Linked DNA regions of Pelagibaculum spongiae. The protein of the gene in region 1 interacts with the protein of each later gene in a pairwise test. Links are inferred from orthologs where the notes say so. Each region holds a gene or a part of one and is shown on either strand. Other genes may lie near its edges.

The links.
Region 2: the proteins of DC094_RS13735 (region 1) and rlmN interact in binary tests that used the Escherichia coli proteins (3 or more experiments, as listed by UniProt). The link is inferred for Pelagibaculum spongiae from one-to-one orthologs.

The regions. Positions count from the first base shown.
Region 1 is NZ_QDDL01000005.1:265,156-276,176, forward strand. The notes cover bases 4,722-7,518. They hold DC094_RS13735 (DEAD/DEAH box helicase), read left to right. Parts: upstream 4,722-5,358; coding sequence 5,359-6,678; downstream 6,679-7,518. Other genes in these bases: DC094_RS13725 (hypothetical protein), read left to right, coding at 4,722-4,939; DC094_RS13730 (hypothetical protein), read left to right, coding at 4,939-5,265; DC094_RS13740 (metal-dependent hydrolase), read right to left, coding at 7,335-7,518. Outside these bases: DC094_RS13710 (DUF748 domain-containing protein), read left to right, coding at 1-1,504; DC094_RS13715 (hypothetical protein), read left to right, coding at 2,356-3,597; DC094_RS13720 (CBS domain-containing protein), read right to left, coding at 3,836-4,240; more of DC094_RS13725, read left to right, coding at 4,469-4,721; more of DC094_RS13740, read right to left, coding at 7,519-8,012; DC094_RS13745 (class I SAM-dependent methyltransferase), read left to right, coding at 8,202-8,861; DC094_RS13750 (DUF2157 domain-containing protein), read left to right, coding at 8,865-10,241; DC094_RS13755 (GDYXXLXY domain-containing protein), read left to right, coding at 10,234-10,770; DC094_RS22140 (hypothetical protein), read left to right, coding at 10,809-10,982. UniProt on the Escherichia coli protein: DEAD-box RNA helicase involved in the assembly of the 50S ribosomal subunit at low temperature. Exhibits RNA-stimulated ATP hydrolysis and RNA unwinding activity. Acts before DeaD.
Region 2 is NZ_QDDL01000001.1:1,124,213-1,130,730, reverse strand. The notes cover bases 545-3,404. They hold rlmN (dual-specificity RNA methyltransferase RlmN), read left to right. Parts: upstream 545-1,343; coding sequence 1,344-2,465; downstream 2,466-3,404. Other genes in these bases: DC094_RS04810 (helix-turn-helix domain-containing protein), read left to right, coding at 3,256-3,404; pilW (type IV pilus biogenesis/stability protein PilW), read left to right, coding at 2,474-3,259; ndk (nucleoside-diphosphate kinase), read left to right, coding at 864-1,292. Outside these bases: DC094_RS04830 (DUF302 domain-containing protein), read right to left, coding at 1-515; more of DC094_RS04810, read left to right, coding at 3,405-3,636; ispG (flavodoxin-dependent (E)-4-hydroxy-3-methylbut-2-enyl-diphosphate synthase), read left to right, coding at 3,688-4,818; hisS (histidine--tRNA ligase), read left to right, coding at 4,840-6,117; DC094_RS04795 (YfgM family protein), read left to right, coding at 6,128-6,518.

The DNA.
Region 1 (11,021 bases):
GTTGCAGCTGAATGCCCTCTCACTAGACCGGGCGACTTTTGCTCCAGTCACTTCAGGCGCTCTAACTGATACAGCGAACCCTCAATTAAACACCGCCCAGCCAGTCATTACATTAGGCAGTTTGCAGTTGAAGCAACTCACTGGTGAGTTGCAGCGTCAGGCGGATGGTGCAATTCCATTGTTAGATCAGTGGTTGGCACGAATAAATCTGATTGCTGATAATGCACAAACGCCTGAATCAGTCGCGGTGGAAACTGTTTCAGCCGAGACTGCACAGGAAACAGTTTTACAAACTACTGAGCAATCGCAGCCGCAGTCGAAAGTAGCGCTAGAAGAAAAATCAGGCTTGCCGATTGTTTTGCAGCAGTTTCATCTAGACGGCGCTTTTAAATTTACCGATTTACAAGCTGAGCCAAATTTAAAAACAATGCTGCAATTAACCAAGCTAGACATTTCTGATTTAAATACCGCAGATAGCGAGCATTTTTCACCAATAGCGCTTGCAGCCAATATTGGTGAATACGGTGAGATAATTGTTGATGGTGAAATTGCACCGATTAGTCAAAAAATAAAATTAAAGGGTGAAATAAAGAATATTGAATTACCTATTTTCACTGGCTATATCGAACCAATGCTGGGCTATCAAATATCATTAGGCCAGTTGAATAACAGGTTCGAGCTGACACTGGCTGATCAAAATCTGCAGTTAGAAAATAATATTCTACTGAAACAGCTAGAAATGGAACCTGTCGATCAAGCAGTAATTGACCGAGTTAGCAAACAGTTGACCATGCCGATAGATAAAGCGTTATCTTTCTTGCGAAATAGCGATAACAATATTGAACTCAGCCTACCAGTTGCTGGCCCATTAGATGATTTGTCGGTTGATACCGGCGATATTATTGCAACGGCAACCACCAATGCGATTAAAGAAGCTTCGATTTCTTATTTAAAGCATCTGTTACAGCCATGGGGAACCGCAATTACCTTGGCCCAATATGCTGGAGAACTGCTATCTGAAGTATCGCTCGACCCGGTTGCTTTTGATGCAGGGAGTAGTGAGTTAAATCTTCAGGGAACTGATTATCTCGGTAAGTTAGCTCTACTGACACAGCAGCGGCCTGACTTGCAGTTAAAGCTGTGTGGCGTGGCATCGAATAATGATCGCCAATGGTTTGAACAACAGCGGTTTGAAAAAGAGAAACTTGAACAGCAGCTATTAGCACAGCAGGAATCTGAAAAAACAGATTTAGTTGAAAGTAAGCCGACTGAGGTTGCCAGTAATTCTGCTAAAAATACTGCCGAAGAAATTAAATTAGCCGAACAGCAGTTAGCTGCACAAGTGGCGCAAATAACCGAACAACTTAACCAAGTGGCTAAATTACGAGGGGATGGGGTGAAACGTTATCTAGTGGAACAGCAAGGAATTGATCCGGGGCGTTTGTTGTTGTGTAAGCCTAAATTAGAAAATGAAGCGCTGCCGTCGGTGGCGGTGGGGATTTAAAATCTAGAGAAAATCAGTTCAGCAAAAGCGCAGGCAAGTTGTCTGCGCTTTTGCTTGTATACAACGTTGAATCTCCTTCTTGAGAAACTTTATCCAGTAAGGCTCATTACATCGTCAATTCAAAATTGTGCATGTATTGCTGTAATAGGTTCTTTATATAACAATAAGTTCATATATAAACTTAGCTAGTTAGTCATGTTGTTTTTGAACTAATTCGTTTTATCTTTTTTCATAATAATGGTCAACCACATCTGATCAATTGATGAGTGAAAACACGACGGTGGATTTTAGCTATTTTTTTAACGAATTCTATCAAGTTTTTAAGAGAATAGAGCTTTGAAGTGAAGTGTATAATGTTATGATTTAAATTCAGAAAAATATTGAAACTTATTGGTTTTTTAAATTTTAATTGATTTAACGTATGCATACTTTTATTATCTCGATTATGCAGCAAGCAATTTCAATGCAGAAATAAATTCTGTCAATGACACTTGTTCAAATAACATTATTCCAGAGCTTTAAGAACTGTATTGTATGAAAAACCTTTCTAGGTGATCAAGCGATCGTTTAATAACTAACTGCCGCCCATTTATCTAATGATATAAAGCAAAACAATATCTTTGTGGCGTCTGTTTATTCAGATTAGAACCTCTTACAAAGCTAGATAGAACTTAGAATGCAAGCTGATAAAGATAATAAAAGGTAAGGTAATGAAAGGTCAGCAGTCAAAACTTACCAAACTTAGTATAAGAAAATCGATTTTCATCCTGTCATTAATCTATAATTAGATAATTAATGCAGAAGAGCTTTGAAAAAAAATATAGCAGCATAGAATAGTAAAGGAAGTTTAAATGAAGTTCATTAAAATATTAACAGCCATTACAGTCACTATAGCCTCTTCAATTGCAGTAGCTCAACAACCGAGTTATACACCATTTGAAAGAGCGTTTTTAGATCTAAAAATATACAATGCAGATAGTGCGCAAACTTGCCAAGATGCTCTAATGGGTAAAGAAACATTTAATGATGCTTGGCAAGCATACATAGACGCAGGTAGTGTAGGTCGTGACGCATCAGCATTAGCTAATAAGTTACATGCGAATTGTATTTCTTTAGCTCAAGCTCCTAATGGCGGAGACGAGCAACCCCAATACACTCGATTTGAAAGGTCGTACTTAGATTTAAAATCATATAATAATGAAAATGCAGCTACATGTTTGTCTACTCTAAATACAGATTCATCTGCTGTTGTTCACGTTTGGAAGATCTTCATAAAAAATGGAAGCGTGAAAGATTATGGTAATTCTTTTGTCAATAAAATACATCGAAACTGCCTCATAGATGCTGTTCCTATAGTTATCGGATTAATCGGTATTCCATGGGAAGAACTTACATCATTCGAAAGATCATTCTTAGATTTGAAAGCATACAGTAGTAACAGTGCTGATGTTTGCAGAGATGTTTTATTGGGCAATGAAACTATTAATAGCTCATGGGATAAATTAACTAATGCTGGTTTTATAAGTTCTGACAAGCCACTAGCTAACAAGTTAAATATAAATTGTATTGATAATGCCTATGCAGAATATGTAGCGTCTGGCGCTAGAATATGGACAGATTTAGGCCCTGGTTGGACTTTTCAAAAAATTGATATGCCTGAATACCTGCGATACCTAGATGAGGTTGGCTATAAAGCCGAGACATACTTGATGAAAATAGCTTTGCCCTGGGAAATTGGTCATTATTGGAGAGAGCTCAGTATTATAATTGTAGTTAAGTACGAAAGTGATCATGCAGTATTTGGAAGCGAAGTTACAATTAATGGATTTTCTCATATCTATGGCGCAAGCGTTAGTCAACCTTGGGCTCATGTATATGAAACATCAGAAACTTATATTTATCAGTACACGACAACACTGGGGCATAGCCCAAATGTTGAGCTGCCTCGTGAAGTATCTGAAATAGCAAATGGTTTCTCTGCTTACTATAAATCAATACTGCCTATATTAAATGAATTTAAATTTAAAGTATTTCCTCATGAAAATGTCGGATCAAAAATAATTGTATCGAGTCAAGTAGATGCGTCGAAATAATAAAAAACTAAAACAATCACGAAACGAGAGAGGTGATTCTTTAAAGCCAAAAAGCGCTCTCTTTTACATCTGCTACTTTGGTTGTCGCAATGTAAGAGTACGTTCTATAGCTGATAGTTTCTGAAAAAAATCATGCTTAGGCTATGTTTTGAATTGTTCCAATATTAAAAAAGCGAAGTACCTTCTGACAGTTCAGTATGTCGGATGGCGCTTCGCTTATCCAACTTGCGAGCGAGCATCAAACAGGGCTCGGCTTCGCCGCTAGTTCCATCAAATAATCAACCACTTTGCGTCTGACCACCAAGCCAACCAATCGGCCTTCGTCGACTACCGGATAAAAGCGACGATGGGTTTCAGCCATTTCGCTGGCAAGCGCCATTAAGTCTCTTTCTGGGGAAATGCTATCTGGGAAGGCTTTCATTACATCTCCAATGCAGACGTTTACATTGCTGTAATAGGCTTCCTCTAACGTTTGTTTGATTAGATCCTGCTCAGAAATAAACCCCACCAAGTGTTTTTGCTTATCGACTACTGGTAAGCCGCTGAGGTGGTGTTGACGGAACTTGTGCCATGCATCGGACAAGCTTTGTTGTGGCTGCAGTGTTGGAGCAGGGTGCATCATGACATCTTTTGCTTGTGCCATTGTCGGGCCTCCTGACTGGTTTCGACTGGTTTCGACAGGTTTATTGTACGCCTTTGCTCTTAGAAATGTGACTAAGCACCATGTTTTTGTTCTCAGTAATGATCTAAATGCAAAGGTCGCAGTACATGAAGTACGATGGGTTAAAATAGAACAACGCTCAAAATAATTGAAGAATACTTTCCCTTGTTTGCAGTAGCTGCTTTAGTTGTTGTAAACAAGGGAGGGTTTATGGCAGATTTCGTAGATAATGGCTTTGAAGATTTAGGAGATTGTGCGTCATCAGCTCTCCATGATGTAGAAACCATTTATGCAGATATAGGGCAAGTTGCGGCTTCTCTGTTAACTATATATGGAGGTGTTGCCTGTAATTTTATTGCTGCTAGGGCAATACAAGAAAATCTATCGATGCCTCAAAAAATAACCACGCATTATTTAAATAACTGTATTATACAAGCTAGTGCGTCTTTAACAAAAGTTAAACTTAAAAGTGTCTTTAATGAAAAAAGCCTTTCGCATCTTTTACCTAAATACACGGACATCATACAGGCTTTTGAATCTCATAGATTAAAAAGATTGTTTTTTTCCCAAGGTCAATATGGAAAAGATCCAATATATGAATCAAATTGGGATATGAGCTGCCATGAAATGCATTCAATTATTTTAAAAATAATGGTAGGGGGGGCGGTTTGTTTCAGCTAATGGATCATGAAACTTTTATTCCTTTTCCTACAGAGAATAGGTGTGGCTTTTCTGTATCTTTTAAAGGTGCGAATGGAAAGTCACACACTTGTAGCCTTTTTCCTACATTGAGAGGCTGGTGTTTTTTCAACTCTAAAAATGCTGAAAAAGGTAAATTTAAAGGCTCTGCGCTATATGCTGGGGATCTTTCAGCCTATAGTGTATTGATTGATCGGATCTTCGCTTTAACTACTAATTATCAATGCAATACGGTTCAGATTATTCCTTGGCATTGCCCGAGTATTGAAAAAAAAATTGCTGAAGATCCAGTCATTTCTAGCGATTGAGTTAAGGCTTAGTAACAGCTAGCTGACCGAATACCTGCCATAACCATCTCTTTCTGTTAGAATCGCGCCAGTTAATTTTTCTGGTGTTAGATCGTGCATAGCGAAATCTCCCTTAACAAGCGGCTAGTCATGGCCCTTGAAGATCTGAAGTTCACCGACCCAACTGAAGTTCAGGAAAAAGCCATTCCATTGGCAATGGACGAAGTGGATCTGTTGATCAGTGCTGAAACCGGCAGTGGCAAGACCTTGGCCTTTATGTTGCCAATGCTGCAGCGGATGTTGGACAGTACATCTAAAAATACCGGCACACGTGGCTTGGTAATGGCGCCGACTCGTGAGCTGGCGCGTCAGCTGTACAAATACAGCCAAAGCCTGGCCAAGCACACCAAAGTTCAAATTGGTCTAATTACCGGGGGCGATGATTTCAAATATCAAGCATCTACCTTCCGAAAAAATCCAGAAATCATCATTGGTACGCCGGGTCGACTGCTAGAGCATGTTGAACGCGCCAGCTGTGATTATTCTGAATTGGAAATGCTGGTACTCGACGAAGCCGACCGCATGCTAGACATGGGTTTAGGTGAAGATGTTCGAAAGCTGGTGGCGGTCTGTAACCCAGAGCGGCAAACCATGCTGTTATCTGCAACCTTAGGGCCCAAAATTGACGCGATTGCCGCTGATATTCTGACTAACCCTGAACGGTTGCAGTTGAATAAAATTACCGATGAACACCAAGACATTACCCAGCAAGTAGTGTTGGCAGACGACCCAGCGCATAAGCAGCGGCTAACTGACTGGCTGCTGGCGAATGAAAAATTCGAGCGGGCGATTATCTTCACCAACAAGCGTGACCAGGTAAGTAACTTACGTGATCAGCTTTCTCGCTACCGTACTCGTATCGGCATGCTGCACGGTGAAATGACTCAGGATAACCGTAACCTGGTGATGCAAGCATTCCGTACCGGCCAAATTACCGTGCTGGTCGCAACAGATGTTGCCGCGCGTGGTCTGGATGTTGGCGGTGTTGATTTGGTTATCAACTTCGACATGGCGCGTAAGGCTGATGAATACGTTCATCGAATTGGCCGTACCGGCCGTGCAGGTCGTAAAGGTTTAGCGGTTTCTTTGATTGGCCCATATGAGTGGAACTTGTGTGCGGCGATTCAAAAGTACCTCAAGCAGCGCTTCGACAAGCGAAGTATTGAAGGTATGGAAGGCACTTACACAGGGCCTAAGAAGGTTAAATCTAACGGCAAAGCCAGCAAAAAGGTTCATAAAAAGAAGTTGGCTAAAGCTGAAGCTAAAAAGCCAGTTAATAAACGCAAGAAGCCGGGTCGCGGTCCTAAAGCGCCGAAAATCGATACCGGTGGTGGTTCAAAACCATTAATGCGTAAAAAGAAAACAGAAGATTAAATTTGATTTTTAGATTTAATCAACAAAAAAGGCAGCGATACAAGCTGCCTTTTTTGTGTGCGGTAATTAAGCAATAGATGTTAATTAACTTTGGTTTGATGAATTCTAAAAAACCAAAAAAATTCTAGCGATATTGTGATTTCTTATTTGCAGTGAAAGCTATTAGATAGCGCCAATATTCTACAGCGGACTATTAGTATTCGAAGCCAAGATTGCTTATCTATACCTGACTGCTGTGACTAGCTTGTCAGCTTTACAATCAGCAATTGTTGGTTGCTTCATCAAAAAAAAACGACTAGCGGTATTGGAGCTAGTTATCCTTACCTTGCTAGAAAATTGCCTGTTTTTTGATCAATTTTTAATAAGTGCTTCAAGCTGAGCTGCGACAACAACTTGGACTCAGTATACCCGGTTGCCGACAGGCTATTCACAGAGTTATCCACAGAAGTGTTTGATATGTTTTCAGGTAACTGTTTGATTTTCATTGCATGTGAATAAATTTTGAAAATTTTTGTCTAGTAGCTGGTGAAAAGATTCACTACTAGATCTGGTAAAGTAATCATGGCAAAATTCTTGATACTGAGTATTTATACAGTGCCAACAATACAATAGAAGTTGTTATTGATTGGCTAGTAGGAACGGTTTGACTGGTCACTTCAGAACTTATTTACCAACTGCAGAAATGGCGCAAGTAATAACCGTATTTTTGGCGCGGCTGGTGCCGCTAACCATAAAGCGGTTGCACTCAATAACATTAATAAAGTCCAGCCTTGGGCGCGGCAATAATAGAGTTTTAATGCGGTACCAAATGAGCGCTTTATTTTGGCATTACTAATATCAATTGAATAAATTTCATCTAATAATAAATGCACAATAAAACCAGCAGATAAAAACAAGCCATATAGCCAAGATAAAAAAGCAGGCAATCCGATAAAGTGAAAGCAAATATTGACCAGCGCTAGCGAACAACAGACGCAGCATATCAGAGAATGCCAGCTACCCCGGTGTATCGTAGTGCGCTTGAACAGCGGTAATATTGGCCAACGCATAAGTAATGTTACGGCTAATATTACCAGCCAAATTTGCCACAACGGGTAGTCTGGGCCGAGTAAGACCAGTAATACCACGCTAAACAGCAAGCTCAAGCTATTGAATATGACTTTTAGTGAACTGGAATTATCGGCATCAATATCTGGCAGCAGGCTTCCCATAGTGCCGGCAACCCAAAGCCCAATGCCATTTACCGGGCTAATGAGTTCGTTTGCAATGATCAAACTGGAGATTAACGCAGAAGCCACGCTACCCACCGTTAGATGAGTATTAAAATTGGCCATTTGATGACAACTTCTCAAAAATTAATATGATTTGCCCACAGGCAACAAGCGCCAATTTACCTTATTTGATCTGTATAAAATACTGTATGCAATAAATCTAATTTGCGTTTGTGCAATATTGGCTGGCTGGCTTTGCCGATAAGGCTTTGATAGCTTAACTTCAAACTAGAAAAGCAGGCGGTTTTACCGGTGTCAGATATTTCTAAAAACAATAGCCTTCAGCCAAAAAAGCAACCAAACCAATTTACCCCTAACGACTGGCATACCTATTACCAGCAAGTTTTGGAGTACCCCCAGCGGCCATCAACAGAAAGAGCGGTAGCGTTGCTTAAACAGCAACAACTAATGGAGCCAGCAGCAACCGTTGCGGTTGATTGCGGCTGCGGAATTGGTCGCGACAGTGCTTGGTTGCTTGAACAAGGCTTTAGCGTGTTTGGTTTTGACAATGCCGAACAAGCAATAGAAGTGTGCCTACAACGCTTTGTCGACCAGCCTCATGCTCATTTTATGGTAAGTAATTTTGCTGACTACCAATACCCCGAAGCTAACTTGCTTATCGCCAATGCCAGTTTGTTTTTTTGCCCCGAAGCAGATTTTCCCACTAGCTGGAAAAACATAGTCACTGCATTAAAATCTAGCGGAATTATTCATGTAGATTTACTTGGAGTAGATGACAGCTGGGTAAATGATCCTGAATTTAATGTATCTGCATTTACTAGAAAAGAAGTGGACGCATTATTTAAAAATTTTGAGATTGTTAAGATTAAAGAGCGAAATGAAGATGGAACTACTGCGATAGGCACTGCTAAGCATTGGCATAGCTTTCATATTTTAGCGATCAAGAGATAAAACATGCGCCTGATACGCTTATTAAAAAATGACTTGGCGAAAGAATCAGCCCAGTGGGTTGAGTCCGGCATCATTGAGCAACAACAAGCAGAGCAAATTTGTCAGCAATATGGTGTTGATTATCATCAGGCACAAGTACATTCATTTGGCTATCGAATGCTGGTGGGGCTGGGTTTCCTGTTTATTGGCCTGTCGCTAATTACATTGATTGGTGCCAACTGGGATGACATTCCCCGTGCAGTTCGAATGGGCTCACTGATTGGTTTAACCCTATTGACCCAGCTGTTTGGTTGGCACAAGTGGCGACAAGGCCTGCAGTCTTCTGCAACGGGTGTGTTTTTTCTTGGTAATATGTTTTACGGCGCATCAATTATATTAATTGCTCAGATTTATCATTTGGGTGAGCATATGCCCGATGGTATCTATTGGTGGGCTTTCGGTTGTTTGCCATTGGCGATGCTAACGCAAAGCCGTATTTTGATGCTGCAAACACTGCTGCTATCGACTGTTTATTTACTACTTGAATCTAGCCTTGGTTTTTATCCTTTAGCATTCTTTCCTTTTGCCATCAGTTTGCTTTGGTTTCTCTATCGTTCACCCAGCAGTTTAATCATATTGTTTGGTAGTGTGTTCGCCATTGGTTATTGGGTTGAATCTAGTTTTGGCTGGCTGTGGTCGCTGAGCCAGAATGGAATTGGAAGTTTCTATCTTGGCTGGCATGTAGAGCATGTTTTGGTCACTGCTGGGCTGTTTGTGTTTATTTATGGTTTGAGCCAAAAGTTGGCGACTTGCCAATCGGTCAAAGCTAAAGATTATGCCGCGGCCCTTGCTTTGTGGAGCTTACGTTTCGCAATTTTTAGCTTGCTGATTCTCAGTTTCGAAGATCCCTGGCAAGATATGATAGAAGCCGATTGGGATAACCTGGCTTCTGCAGCAATATTCTATTTACTAGCAATTGTAATTACCCTTGGCTTGAGCTGGCAGAATAGAAAAAATAGGCAAACCATTACTTTTTTGATTCTGGGGTTATTAGTAGGAATATTATTGTTAGCACCAGCTATTATTGATGTCGATTACTACGCGCAGCATTTACAAATCATCGATAACTTATTGCTAGTTGTAGTGGGCTGTGGCTTGATTATTCGAGGTATTCAAAGCGGCACTTCTCACTACTTTTACTTCGGTGTCACTACTATTTTAATCACTGCTTTACTCAGATATTTCGATTTAATTGGTGATTATATCGGTGGCGCAGTGCTATTTATGGTGTTTGCAATAATCTTGTTGGCTGCTGCCAAATTTTGGAAATATCATGCCGATAAGCAGCTAGGCAATAAAACAAACCATGGTGGGCAAGCTGGAGGGCTGAATCATGAGTGATTCCAATAAGTCTTCTGTCGGCAAGTGGTTGCTGGTGTTTATATTGTTACAGGGCTGTATTCTTGCTGGAATTTTGATCAAGTCTGCTATTCCGCTTTGGACCGGCCAACAAATTCGGGTAAAAATGAATCCGGTCGACCCTCGTTCACTATTTCGTGGCAATTATGCACAAATTACTTATCCATTTTCACAAGTTTCTGCGGATAAATTTGAACAGCCGGAATTACTCCGCGAAGGTGAAATTGTTTATGCTAGCCTAAAGCCATCTGCTGATAATCTTTGGGTTTTGGACAGCGTGAGCCTTGAAACACCGGCAGGTGGTGTTTTCTTGCGAGGTCGTATGGCGCAGATGATTTCTTGGCGCGAGCCCAAAGTTTTTCGCATCAAATATGGTGTAGAAGCTTGGTTTGCACCGAAAGACAAAGCCTTGGCATTGGAAGCGCAGCTTCGTGACAAGAGTGGCGTTGCGGTACTTAAAGTCGCCGACAATGGCCAAGCTCGAATTGAATCGATAGAAGCGAATCATTAACTCCAACTAAATAAAAAACAATAAATAATAGATTATTTATGAACAATAAAAATATCAAGGATCGAAGCTTTAACAATCGAAGTGCGTGGATATTTAGTGGCTCAGAAGGTATCGGTTTAGCGATAGCTGAAGCTCTAATACTGCGTGGCACCGATGTGGTGATTGTTTCGCGTAGCGAGCAAAAACTGCAAGCTTCAGTGAATCTTTTTTAAGAAAAGCTGGCAAGGGGCATATTATTAATACCGCTTCAA
Region 2 (6,518 bases), on another replicon or contig:
TAATTCGTCGCAGCTTTAGCAAACTTCGCCAGTGCGTTTTCAACTTTTCCAATCACCGCATCACAACCTTCAATCTGATGGCGGGCTTTTAAATAAGCCGGGTTGTTGTAGGACAACCAGACTTGGCCTTTTTCATCCTGACGAATTAATGCTTTTTGTGGCAAATCGATGGCGGTGCCTTGGCTGCATTGCATCAGCTTGGTGCCGATTTTTGGATTACCAAAAATCACCACCTGGGTCGGTGCCAGTTTCAGGTTTACACCTGCGGCATTCTTTTGGTGATCAATTCGAGTGAAAACCGTCATGCCTTTGCTGGTGAGCACTTGTTCTAATTTGTCGGCAGTGGCGGCAACGCTGTGATTGCTTTTGACTTCAATGGTGCTGTGATGGAGAAAAGATGCATTCAAGGTGGTGGGCTTTGCACCTTGATTAGAATAGCTGCCGGCACTTGCTGGCAAGCTGATGGTGGCTAATACGGTCAACAGCGAAGCGAGCGGCAATAAACGGGTTTTCATTATTAGAAGTCCTTTTTATACATTTTAGATACTAACTGCAGCAACTAGACCAGTGGTCGCAGTTCTCTACGACAGGCTTTTCACTATAGGGTTCCTTACCTATCTATGTGATAAGAGCTTACCTTGAATCGGCATTTAGCCTGAGTTAGTTGTGGGCTTGTTGATCTTTTTAATTAGCTGTCAGGGTCAGTTTGAAGGTGGTTAAAACGGTTAAAAAACGTAGCTTCCATTCAAGTTTTCCGATAGCCAAGCAAAATAGTCTGTCATTAGGCGTGACAGGGTTTGGCTATGGCTTTTATAATCGCGCCACTTGCTAGCACTATAAAAACTAACCAGGAGAAAAACCTAATGGCGATCGAGCGTACAATTTCAATGATCAAGCCCGATGCAGTTGCCAAAAATGTTATCGGCGAGATCTATGCCCGCTTTGAAAAAGTTGGTTTGAAGATCGTTGCTGCTAAGATGCTGCACTTGACCAAGGAACAGGCTGAAGGCTTCTATGCGGTTCACGCAGAGCGCCCTTTCTACGCTGATCTGGTAAAATTCATGACTTCTGGCCCTGTGATGGTTCAGGTTCTGGAAGGTGAGAACGCGATTGCTGCTAATCGCGATACTATGGGTGCGACTAACCCAGCTGAAGCTGCTGCAGGTACTATCCGCGCAGATTTCGCTGAGTCTATCGACGCTAATGCGGTTCACGGTTCTGATTCACCAGAAGCTGCTAAAACTGAAATTGCTTTCTTCTTTGAAGAAGGCGAGATTTGCCCGCGCGGCTAATCTCAAAGCGGGGAGCGCTTGCGCTCCCTGTGTGTTGTGACCGGAGTAAATATGTCTGCACAAACATCTGACAAGATTAATCTACTGAACTTTGACCGACCTGGTCTGGAACGCTTTTTCGAAATGTTAGGAGAAAAGCCGTTTCGTGCCATGCAGGTGATGAAATGGATTCACCAGCTAGGGGTGGATGACTTTGATCAGATGACCAATCTTAGTAAAGCACTGCGTATCAAGCTTCAGCAAACCTGCGAAGTTCGTGGCCCAGAAGTTACTTTGGATAAAGAATCTAGCGACGGCACCCGCAAATGGATGCTGAAATTGCCCGATGGCAATTTAGTTGAGACGGTGTATATCCCAGAAGATGGCCGTGGCACTTTATGTGTGTCTTCCCAAGTGGGCTGTTCACTGAATTGCAGCTTTTGTTCCACCGGTAAGCAAGGCTTTAGCCGTAATCTCGACTTATGGGAAATCATTGGTCAGGTATGGATTGCTTCCCGTTCTTTGGGTGACTGCCACCGTGACGACCGCCGGGTGACCAATGTGGTCATGATGGGTATGGGCGAGCCGCTGTTGAACTTCGACAATGTAGTCGGTTCAATGAACTTGATGATGGAAGACAATGCCTATGGTTTGTCTAAGCGCCGGGTGACTTTAAGTACTGCAGGCATGGCGCCTCAGTTAAGAGAATTAAAGAAAGTGAGCGAGTGTTCGCTGGCTTTATCATTGCATGCACCTAATGATTTGTTGCGTGGTGAGATTGTTCCACTGAACAAAAAGTATGCAATTAAAGAAGTGCTGGATGTTTGTCGTGATTATTTTAATGACAAACGTGTGGTAACCATTGAATATGTGATGTTGCATGAAGTGAACGACCGGGAACACCACGCCACTGAATTGGCGGCCTTGTTGGCAGATGTGCCATGTAAGTTGAATCTGATCCCGTTTAATCCCTTCCCAGGGACGATCTATCAGCGCTCCAGTAACAATGCAATTCACCGTTTCTCAAAAATATTGCAGACTGCTGGAATTAACACCACCACTCGCAAAACTCGTGGTGACGATATTGATGCTGCCTGTGGCCAATTGGTAGGTAAGGTTCAAGATAAAACCCGCCGACAGGAACGCGCACTTCAAGAGCGTCAGGAAAGAGAATTGCAAGTCATTCAACTCTGAGGACGGCTATGAAAGGACGATTTGGCTGGATTTTATTACTAGGCAGTTTAGTTTTGGCGGGTTGCCAAAGCTCACTTGTTGGTAAAGATCCCCGGGACAACCTGAAAGGTGAACAGCGAACCAGTTCGGCTGAATCACATCTGCGCTTAGGTTATGCCTACTTGCAAAGCGGACAAATTGAACGCGGCAAGGATCGATTCCTCAGAGCACTGCAATATGCCCCGGAACTGCCGAAAGTTCAGGCAGGCATGGGTTATTACTTCAGTCAGGTGGGGCAAAACCAACTGGCTGAAGTACATTACACAGAAGCCTTGCGATTGGATCCGACCAGCTCGGAAACTTTGAATAGTTTTGGTGTTCATCTATGTAATACCGGCAAATATTCACAGGCTCAGGTTAATTTCCGCAAAGCCTTATCCAACCAGTTTTATGGTACGCCAGCGCGTGCTTATGTTAACTCTGGTTTGTGTTTGCTAAAGGAAAATAAGCCAAAGCAAGCGATTGATGATTTACGTGAAGCGTTGAAAACTGAGCCAGAAAACCAACAGGCACTGCGAGCTTTAACTGAGTTCTATCTGGAAGATCAAAAGCTCAATCTGGCGACTCATTATTTAAATCGTTATAGCCGTACTGCTAAATCTTCGCCTCCGTTGTTGTGGTTGCAATACCAGCTAGCCACCGCAAAAGGCGATGATAAATTAGCCACTCGGGCATTAAATACATTGCAAAATAGCTATCCGGAATCGGATGAGACCTTCCAGCTGTTGCAGTCTTTAGACCGGAGTAACAAGTGAGCGAACCTAAAGTAAGTGAAAGTGTTGAATTCTCGGTTGCTACGCCTCCAAGTGCTCTATTAAAGCAGGCTCGTATCGCCAAAAACCTCACTGAAGAAGATATTGCAGCCAAATTGCATTTGCGCGTGGCAGTGGTCAAGCAAATGGAAGCTGAGACTGAGCTAGAAAGCGCAAGTAAGGTCTATTTACGCGGTTATATGCGTAACTATGCCAAGTTGCTTGGACTCAATTCAGATATCGTTCCTGAGGTCGTTGCCTTTAAAGAAGCGGCAGTTCGATCTGCGGCAAGTGGTAGTGTGAAGTTAGGTTTGCTGGTCGGTGCAGTAGTCGTCATTGCTGCTGTCGGGTGGGCAATTAGTTTGCTCTTAGGCAATTAAAGTCAAACAGTTGAAACCAACCTTTAAAAATAATTGCTGAGGCTAGTTTAGATGCAATATAAATCTCCGATTCGTCGGCGTAAAAGTCGTCAGATCATGGTCGGTAATGTACCGGTGGGTGGTGATGCGCCTATCACAGTACAAAGCATGACCAACACTGAAACTTGTGATATTGCTGCCACTGTTGCCCAAATTAGACGTTTGGAAGATGCCGGTGCAGATATTGTTCGGGTTTCAGTGCCTTCAATGGAAGCCGCTGAAGCCTTTGGTAAAATTCGCCAGCAGGTGAATGTTCCGCTGATCTCTGATATCCACTTCGATTATAAAATTGCCTTGCGAGTTGCCGAGCTGGGCGTTGATTGTTTGCGGATTAATCCAGGCAATATCGGTCGAGAAGATCGGGTGCGCTCGGTTATTGATGCAGCGCGTTATCACGGTATTCCGATACGAATTGGTGTGAATGCCGGTTCGTTAGAAAAAGATTTGCAAATGAAATACGGCGAGCCAACACCGGATGCATTGGTGGAGTCGGCTTTCCGTCATATCGATATTTTGGATCGACTGGATTTCCAAGAATATAAAATCAGCCTAAAGGCATCTGATGTTTTCATGACGATGGATGCCTACCGCAAGTTAGCCAGTCAGATTGACCAGCCATTGCATTTAGGCATTACTGAAGCTGGCGGTGCTAGAGCGGGTGCGGTGAAATCTGCAGTGGGTTTAGGCATGCTGCTTTATGAAGGCATCGGCGATACCTTGCGAATTTCTCTGGCTGCTGATCCGGTCGAAGAAATTAAAGTCGGTTTTGATCTACTGAAAAGCCTACGAATTCGTAGTCGCGGTATCAACATGATTGCTTGTCCGTCCTGTTCTCGTCAGAATTTTGATGTAATCAGTACCGTCAATCAGCTTGAGCAACGGTTGGAAGATATCAGTGAATCTCTCGATGTTGCCGTGATAGGCTGTGTGGTTAACGGTCCGGGCGAGGCCAAGGAAGCGGATGTCGGTTTAACCGGTGGCTCACCGAACCTGATTTATGTTGATGGCAAGCCAGATCATAAGCTTTCCAATGAGTCGTTAGTCGATCACTTCGAGCAAGTGATCAGAAAAAAACTGGCTGATAAGCAGCGCGATGAGGTGCAGCCAATTTCCATTAGCGCTAGTCCTGACTTGCCCAGTTGATAAGAGTAGTAGAGGAATACCTTGAGCAAAACACTTAGTGCCATTCGCGGCATGAATGACCTTTTGCCTGAACAAACGGTTGTTTGGCGTCACTTTGAGTCGGTAATTCGTAATTTGCTAGATAGCCATGGCTATCAGGAAGTGCGGATGCCGGTGGTTGAGAAAACCGAGCTATTTAAGCGCTCGATTGGCGAAGTAACCGATATCGTCGAAAAGGAAATGTACACCTTTGAGGATCGTAATGGCGAAAGCCTGACTTTGCGTCCTGAAGGTACTGCCGGTTGTGTTCGAGCAGCCTTGCAGCATGGTTTGATTCATAACCAGACCCAACGTTTGTGGTATGCCGGTCAAATGTACCGCTATGAGCGTCCGCAAAAAGGTCGTTATCGTCAATTTCATCAAGTAGGTGTTGAAGCATTTGGTATTGCCGATGCTTCTTTAGATGCTGAGCTGATTCTCATGACGGCCAACCTGTGGAAAAAACTCGGTTTAACCCCATTTGTTCGGTTAGAGATTAACTCTTTAGGTGATGCTGAAGAACGTAAGCTGTATCGGGAAAAACTGATTGCTTACTTTGAAGCCAGTCTAGAGCTGTTGGATGAAGACAGTAAGCGACGTCTACACAGTAATCCTTTAAGAATCCTAGATAGTAAAAACCCTGAAATGCAGGTGCTGATCGAAGCTGCGCCACGCTTGATGGATCATCTAGGTGAAGAGACTAAAGCGCACTTTGAAAAAGTGTGTAAATCTTTGGATGCTGCTGGTGTTGAATATCAAGTAAATACCCGTCTGGTACGTGGTCTGGACTATTACAACCGAACCGTTTTTGAGTGGGTGACTGATCACTTAGGTGCTCAGGGTACGGTGTGTGGTGGTGGTCGTTATGATGGGCTGGTTGAGCAGTTAGGCGGCAAACCAACCTGTGGTGCTGGCTTTGCGATGGGTGTTGAAAGACTGGTTGCGCTGTTACAAGACCTTGAGCTGCTAACCAATCTTGATGACAATCCGCACGCTTATTTAATGCGTTTGGGTGAGCAAGCAGAGATTCATGGTTTGGCATTAGCCAATCGTTTGCGTGATGCAGTACCTGGTTTGCGGTTATTAACTGACTGTCAGGGCGGCGCATTCAAGAAACAATTTAAACGGGCAGACAAAAGCGGTGCGCAAGTCGCTTTGGTAGTTGGTGAAGATGAAATTTCATCTGGCCAGGTGCAACTGAAGCCGTTAAGAACAACACAAGACCAGCAGGCGCTGGATGAAACAGCATTGATTCAGCAGCTCAAGCAGCTGATCGCTTAAGGAGACGAGTGTGGATACTGCCGATCAAAAACAGATCGAAGACGTCAAAAAATGGCTCAAGCAGAATGGCCCTTCAATGGTGGCCGGTGTAGTTCTGGGTGTTGTGGGTATTTTCGGCTGGGATTATTACCAGGGTTCAGTTGCGGAACATAAGCAAAATGCCTCGATAGCTTATGAAAAAATGCTGCGCCAAACCGGTGCTAGCCAAGTGACTTTACTGCCATTGGCAGATCTGCTGGTTAAGGATTATTCCGATACACCATATGCAGCTGCCGGTCAGTTACTGTTAGCTAAGTCGGCAGTTGAAGCCAATCAGCTGGAAAAGGCTGAAGGCTATTTACAGTGGGCAATTGATAAAGCTTCGCAAGACGAAGTGGTTCAAGAAGCTAAATTGCGCCTAG